Regions from separate parts of the Paraburkholderia sp. SOS3 genome, predicted to be linked through region 1. Evidence: predicted binding sites of a transcription regulator. Region 1 holds the regulator's gene; the other holds the start of a gene.
What was found. The regulator FNR, encoded in region 1, switches genes on or off when oxygen is low (the NO sensors DNR and NnrR bind a similar motif). The targets are predictions, from matches to a motif close to TTGATNNNNATCAA.

Region 1 (3,406 bases):
AGAGACGCTCCTATGACCCGGGTTCTGATTGCCGACGATCACGCGATGGTGCGCGACGGATTGCGCCACATCCTGCAGAGCGCAAGCGGCTTCGAGGTCGCCGGCGAAGCATGCGACAGCATCACGACCATCGCCCTGATCCGCAAGACGCCGGCGCAGATTCTCGTGCTCGACCTCTCGATGCCGGGCCGCAACGGCCTCGAGCTCATCAAGCAGATCAGGGAAGAAAAGCCGGAGCTGCGCATCCTCGTGCTGACGATGCATGCCGAACAGCAATACGCCGTGCGCGCGTTCAAGGCCGGTGCGTCCGGCTACCTGACGAAGGAAAGCGCCAGTGCGGAACTCGTCGGCGCCTTGGCGAAAATCGCGTCGGGCGGCGTCTATGTGAGCCTTGCGATGGCCGAGCGGTTCGCGCAAAGCCTGAACGAGCCGGCGGACACATTGCCGCACCAACGGCTGTCCGATCGCGAATTCGACGTGTTCCGGCGCATCGCCGCTGGGCAGACGATTACCGAAATCGCGCAGGCGCTGTGCGTGAGTTCGAAGACCATCAGCACATACAAAATGCGCATCCTCGAAAAGATGCAGATGCCGCACGAAGCCGCGCTCGTGCGTTACGCCATGCGCCATCAGCTGTTCGACGACCAGGACGAAGCCTGACGCGCGAGACCCGCTCCACACGCAGCTGTTCCGTTTCGACTCCCTCCGTGTAGGAAACCGCCTACACAAAACCGCAGCGCCCTACTCGAACTTCCACCGTCGCCGATTCTTTTTTGAGATAGCAGCGACGATACTGCGGTGCATGGATACCGATGTGCACCGCGCCCCCCTCAAAGTGTTCCTCGTCGAAGATGCGGCGAGCGTCAGACGCAATATCGCGCAACTGCTCGAACTGCTGGCCGGCGTGCAGATTGTCGGCGAAGCCGAAGACAGCGAAACGGCGCTCGAAGCGATTCGCGCGTGCCGTCCCGATGTCGCGGTCATCGACCTGCGGCTTTCGGCAGGCAGCGGCATCGAACTGATTTCAGCGCTCGCGAAAAGTCTGCCCGACATCGTGATGATCGCGCTGACGAACCATTCGGGACCGGCGTTCCGTGCCGCGTGCAGCAAAGCCGGTGCGCATTACTTTTTCGACAAGACTGCCGAGTTCGACGCAGCGTGCCACACCATCCGAGACCTTTCGTTAGCGCGCCGCTCGCGCGCCATTGAGTAACGAGGAGCCGATCATGTCATTCGCCTTCGCCGAACAGGCTGCGCCGTCCGCCGGACCGACACATGCCTTCCATCGTATTCATCCGGTCGATCCGTCGCCGGGCGCCGAATCCGGCAAGCGGAGCGCCGTGCGCTGCTCGGGCTGCTCGATGCGCTCGGTCTGCATGCCTCCTGGCCTCTCCGCCGCGGAGCTCGCGCAACTCGATGCGGTGATCTGCACGACGCGCCCCGTGCATCGCGGCGAGGCGCTGTACCGCGCCGGCGACGCGTTCCAGAGCATTTACGCGGTGCGCGTCGGCTCGTTCAAGACCATCGTCATGCATCGCGACGGTCGCGAACAGGTCACGGGCTTCCAGATCGCGGGCGAAGCGCTCGGCCTCGATGGCGTATGCACGAGTCGCCACAATTGCGATGCGATCGCGCTCGAGGACAGCGTCGTCTGCGTGATTCCGTTCATGCAGCTCGAAGCCGTCTGCCGCGAAATACGCGCGATGCAGCATCACGTGCACCGGATGATGAGCGGCGAGATCGTGCGCGAATCGTCGCTGATGATGCTGCTCGGCACGATGACCGCGGAACAGCGCGTGGCAGCGTTCCTGCTGAATCTGTCGAAGCGTTTCAAGGCGCTCGGCTATTCGCAGTCCGAGTTCAATCTGCGCATGACACGCGAAGAGATCGGCTGTTATCTCGGCATGAAACTCGAAACGGTCAGCCGCATGTTCTCGAAGTTCCAGCGCGAACGGCTCGTCGATACGCGCGGCAGGCAGATTCGCATCGTCGATCTCGAGGGACTGTCGCGCGTTTGAGCACATGCCTGCGCCAAGCGGGCTCTCCCGACGTTGCGCTCCTGCAATCGGCACTTGATGTGCGTCAACGGCGCTATGGCGGCTTTCTTTAAAGTGGTGGCGAAAAGGAGCCCACGACTATGCCAGCATTACATTCGCGCCTGATCGCAGCCTGCCTCGCCGTGTCGGGCTTCGCCGTATGCGGCACGGCGCATGCGCAGCGCGTCGAGCCCACGGAGCTCGTCGATCAGCAACACTGCATGTTTTGCCACACGTCGGACGCCCCTTTTCTCGCACCGGCGTTTCATCAGATCGCCGAGCGCTATCGCGACAACCCTGACGCGATCCGAATGCTCGAACAGAAGCTGCGTGCCGGCGGCCGTGCGCATTGGGGCGACATGCCGATGCCGGTTTCCGCCGAGCGCGGCGGCCCGCCGCTGTCCGCCCAGGACGCGCATACGCTTATCGAGTGGGTCATGAGCCAGTGACTTGCTGGCCGCGCCTGAATCTGCGTTTTGCCGCTGCGGGAAGACACTCCACACCGGGAAGAGCCATGCGAATCACCGTACATCTCGACACCTTCGACTGCGCGGACCCTTCGGTCTACGCCCTTCTGTGGCTCGACCTGGCGGCGCGCAAATGGTCGCGCGAAGGCCACGCCGTCATCGATCTGCCGCAATGGGGCGAGTTCGAAATCTCGGGTTCCGATACGCGCATCGACGGGCAACATACGGGACACGCGCTATGCGTGCTCGAAAAGCTCGATCTGTCGGATGCGCAAGGACCATTCGAAGGAGAAAGCGGCCGCGCGCTGTGGTACCGCCACGCCCATCACGCGCCGATCGTCGGACGGTGGCATGTGCAATGCCTCGACAGCACCGGTTCGGCGCCCGAGCACGGCGTATTCGCGGATGACCAGATGTAATGTCCTTCTGCCGCAGCGCCGGCGGCAAAACCGCGGTTGCCATCGGCGCGTCGTTTTTCGAAGAGGCGTCGGCGCGAAGCGCCGCCTCATGCAAGCGCCTATCGGATTCTAGTGCGCGTTCTGGTGCACGGATTCCAGCGCGCAGGTTCCAGGGCGCGGATTCTAGTGCGCGCGCGCCGTCGCGCGCCCCGCGAGCGTGGCAAGTTCGCGCTCGGCCAGATCGAACGCACGCTGCAGCGCGAGGCGCGGAACTTCATCGGAACAGTGCTCGAGCGGCTTGAAGCCCGATGTTTGCAGCAGCAGATCGAGGCGCACATCGTAGACCGGGTGGCTGCTGCGCGCACGCAATGCCTCGATCGCAAGATGGCAGCCCGACAGCAGATTGCTGTAGCGCTCGAGGCGCACGAGCTGCGCCCCCGCTTCACCCTCGAGTTCACGCGAGCCGGCAAAGCCGAGATACACGATCTGCATGCCGATGCCCATG
Region 2 (3,406 bases), on a different replicon from region 1:
CCGTCTTTCACGCACACGGCCATCGCAACGTGTCCGACCTCGCCGATGCGCAGGCGCTGATCGCGCCGCTCGTCGGGTCGCATTGGGCCGCGATTCTGTTCGCGGCGGCGCTGCTTGCATGCGGCATGAATGCGACGGTGACGGGCACGCTCGCCGGACAGGCCGTGATGGAAGGCTTCATGCGTCTCACGCTGCCGCGCTGGCAGCGCGCACTGCTCACGCGCGGGCTCGCGCTCGGCCCCGCGCTGGTCGCGGTCGTGCTGTTCGGCCCGCATGGGTCGAACCAGCTGCTTGTTGCAAGCCAGGTGGTGCTGAGCCTGCAGTTGCCGCTCGCGGTCGTGCCGCTCGTGCGATTCGCCTCGGACTCGCGGATCATGCGCGGCTGGCGTGTCAGGCGCGTGCCGCTCGTGTTGGCATGGCTGGCCGCCGCGGCCATCGTCGCGCTCAATGCCGCGCTCGTGTGGCAGGTCGTGGCCGGACGTTGAGCGTTCGGTTCGCTTGAACGCCCCTTCGGGTGACGCGCTGCTCGATGGTTAACCGCGCATTCGCGCCATCTGGCAGCCGATCGGTGGCGAGAATGGGCGCCTCGGCTTTTCGTTTACCATATCGGACCGCCCGCGCTTTTCACCTCGTTCCCGATGGCTTCGAATCTTCACGACCTTCCCGACAGCCCGTGTATCGGCGTCTGCTCCACGCTCTTCGACGAAGTGTGCAAAGGCTGCGGCCGCACGGCGACCGAGGTCGCGAACTGGGTCTTTATGACCGACGACGAGAAGCGCTCGGTATGGGAGCGGATCGAACGCGACGGCACCGCCATGCGCTTCAAGTACGACAAGATTTGAGCCGCGCCTCGCGCGGCGCCGATCCGCGCGGCGAGCGGTGTGCCCGTCAGAATTTCATCCCGACGCCGAGACCGACCACGAGCGGATCGATACGCAGCGTGCCGATCGATGCCCCGCCTAGCGTCGCATCGGTCCTCATCCAGATCTTCTTGATGTCCGCGTTGACGAACAGCGTCTTCGTGATCTGCACGTCGACGCCGGCCTGCAGCGCCGGGCCGAAACTGCTGTGGCTCACGGCAATCGACTGGCCGCCCGCCTTGAGGCCGTCGTTATAGAAATACGTGTAGTTGAGGCCCGCGCCGACGTATGGGCGAATCTTTCCCTGGTGGTTGAAGTGATACTGCAGCAGCAGCGTCGGCGGCAGCACGTTCACGCCGCCGAGCGCGCCCAGGTTCGACGTCACCTGATGGCGCGATGTCGCGAGGATCAGCTCGACGCCGATGTTGTCGCGAATCATGTACGTGAAGTCGAGCTCCGGCACGATCGCGTTGTTGACGTTCACGTTGAGCGTGGACAACGTACTGCTCGTGCCGACCTGCGGCATGATGCTGATACCGCGCAAACGGACCAGCACATCGCGCGCATGAATGCCGCCCTCGACGGGGCTTTGCACCGTGCTCGCGGCCGACGCTGCGCCGCTGGCTGTGTCGTCGGCGTGTGCCGCGGTGGTCGCGAACGCGCTTATCAGCGTGGCACCCGCCATTGCGAGCGCCATTCCGGTTCTGTTCTTCTTCATTGCCTTGCCCCGCTATCGTTTCGATTCGTTGGTGTTCGAAGCGATTGTCGGGCGCTGCGGCGTTTGCGCTATTGACCTTTGTCAAGTGTGACAAACACGCGCGCGCAGATGCGGCTGAACGCCGCATCGAACGCGTGTGCGGCGCGTTACGTCGTCTTGTTGACGGCGAATTGCATCGCCTTGTACTCGAGATATTCGTCGAGGCCATACGTGCCGTTCTCACGGCCATAGCCCGACTGCTTGTAGCCGCCGAACGGCGCGGCCGCATTCCACGCGCCGCCGTTGATATTGACCTGCCCCGTGCGCATCCGGCGCGCGATGCCGAGCGCGCGTTCGTCGCTGCCCGCCCATACGGCGCCGGCGAGACCATAGACCGAATCGTTCGCGATGCGGACGGCTTCGTCTTCGTCCTTGAATGTGAGAATCGTCAGCACGGGGCCGAAGATTTCCTCCTGCGCGATCGTCGCCTTCGGATGCACGCGGCCGAACACGGTCGGTTTCGCGAAGAAGCCTTGCTGTATGCCGTCCGGCATGCCGGGACCGCCGGTCACGAGGTCCGCGCCCTCTTCGATGCCGCGCGCGATGTACTGCTGCACGCGTTGTTGCTGCGCGGCCGATGCGAGCGGACCGAGGCGCGTTCTGTCGTGGCGCGGGTCGCCGGGTACGTAGCTTTCGGCCGCGCTTTTCGCGAGCGCGCGCACTTCGTCGTAGCGGCTTTCGGGCACGAGCATGCGCGTATGCGCGGAGCAGGTCTGCCCCGAGTTCAGAAAGCATGCGCCGACGGTCGCCTTCACGGCGGCCGGCAGGTCCGCGTCGTCGAGAATCACCGAGGCGGATTTGCCGCCCAGTTCGAGCGCGACGCGCTTGACGGTCGCCGCGGCAAGCTCGGACACGCGCTTGCCCGCGCGCGTCGAGCCCGTGAACGACACCATATCGACCGACGGATGCGACGCGAGCACTTCGCCGACCACCGGCCCATAGCCGCAGACAAGGTTGAAAACGCCGGCCGGCAAGCCCGCTTCATGAATCGCCTCGGCGAGCACGAACGCATTGAGCGGCGCGATCTCCGACGGCTTCAGCACGACCGTGCAGCCGGCCGCGAGCGCCGCCGCAACCTTCAGCGTGATCTGGTTCAGCGGATAGTTCCACGGCGTGATCGCCGCGACGACGCCGACCGGTTCGCGCACGACGAGCGAATGGCCGACCTTCTCTTCAAACGCGAATTCGCCCGCGAGCTTGGCGTACGCGTACCAGTTCTGTACGGCGCCGCCGACCTGAATCGCGCGCGACAGCTTGATCGGCATGCCGACTTCGCCGCAGATCAATTGCGCGAGTTCGTCGGTGCGGGCCTTGAGGTTGTCGGCGATTTTTTGCAGGTACGCGCCGCGCTGTTGCGGCAACGTCGCGGCCCAGGCGTCGAAGGCGGCGCGCGCCGCGGCAATCGCGGCTTCCGCGTCCGCTTCGATGCCTTCGGGAATGCGGCCCATCACCGCTTCAGTGCCGGAGTCGATCACGTCGATCGTGCCGGTGCCGCACGGGCTCAGCCATTTGCCGTCGATGTAGAACTGATCGTAGGTCTTCATGTCGGTGCGTTCCTTGTCTCGGATGCGGCGCGTGGAGTCAGAACATTTTACTCGCGCGGCGCATCGACTCCGCGCCCCGCATTCACGCGAGAGCGAGCAAAACAAAGGCCCGCTTTACGATAAGCGGGCCCATTGTGTACGGCCTGAGATGGAACGCGTGCTGCAAATCGCGCTGCAAATCGCGCTGCAAACGTGCTGCAAACGCTACGGGCGCCCAATCGTGCCCGTAGCGGTGCCGATGAACC

Region 2: a site for FNR is predicted at 1,650-1,663, ahead of BTO02_RS10460 (OmpW/AlkL family protein). Genes of this name have one in related genera too.

Annotation. Positions count from the first base shown of each region.
Region 1 covers NZ_CP018812.1:1,927,677-1,931,082, reverse strand. Annotated here, with positions in the region: gene BTO02_RS28740 (PAS domain S-box protein) at 1-16, shown strand, start outside; gene BTO02_RS28735 (response regulator) at 13-660, shown strand; gene BTO02_RS28730 (response regulator) at 803-1,213, shown strand; gene fnr (fumarate/nitrate reduction transcriptional regulator Fnr) at 1,227-2,018, shown strand; gene BTO02_RS28720 (c-type cytochrome) at 2,138-2,485, shown strand; gene BTO02_RS28715 (DUF3564 domain-containing protein) at 2,551-2,922, shown strand; gene BTO02_RS28710 (hypothetical protein) at 3,085-3,405, opposite strand.
Region 2 covers NZ_CP018811.1:2,299,330-2,302,735, reverse strand. Annotated here, with positions in the region: gene BTO02_RS10470 (Nramp family divalent metal transporter) at 1-485, shown strand, start outside; gene BTO02_RS10465 (DUF1289 domain-containing protein) at 639-842, shown strand; gene BTO02_RS10460 (OmpW/AlkL family protein) at 889-1,578, opposite strand; gene BTO02_RS10455 (aldehyde dehydrogenase family protein) at 1,725-3,161, opposite strand.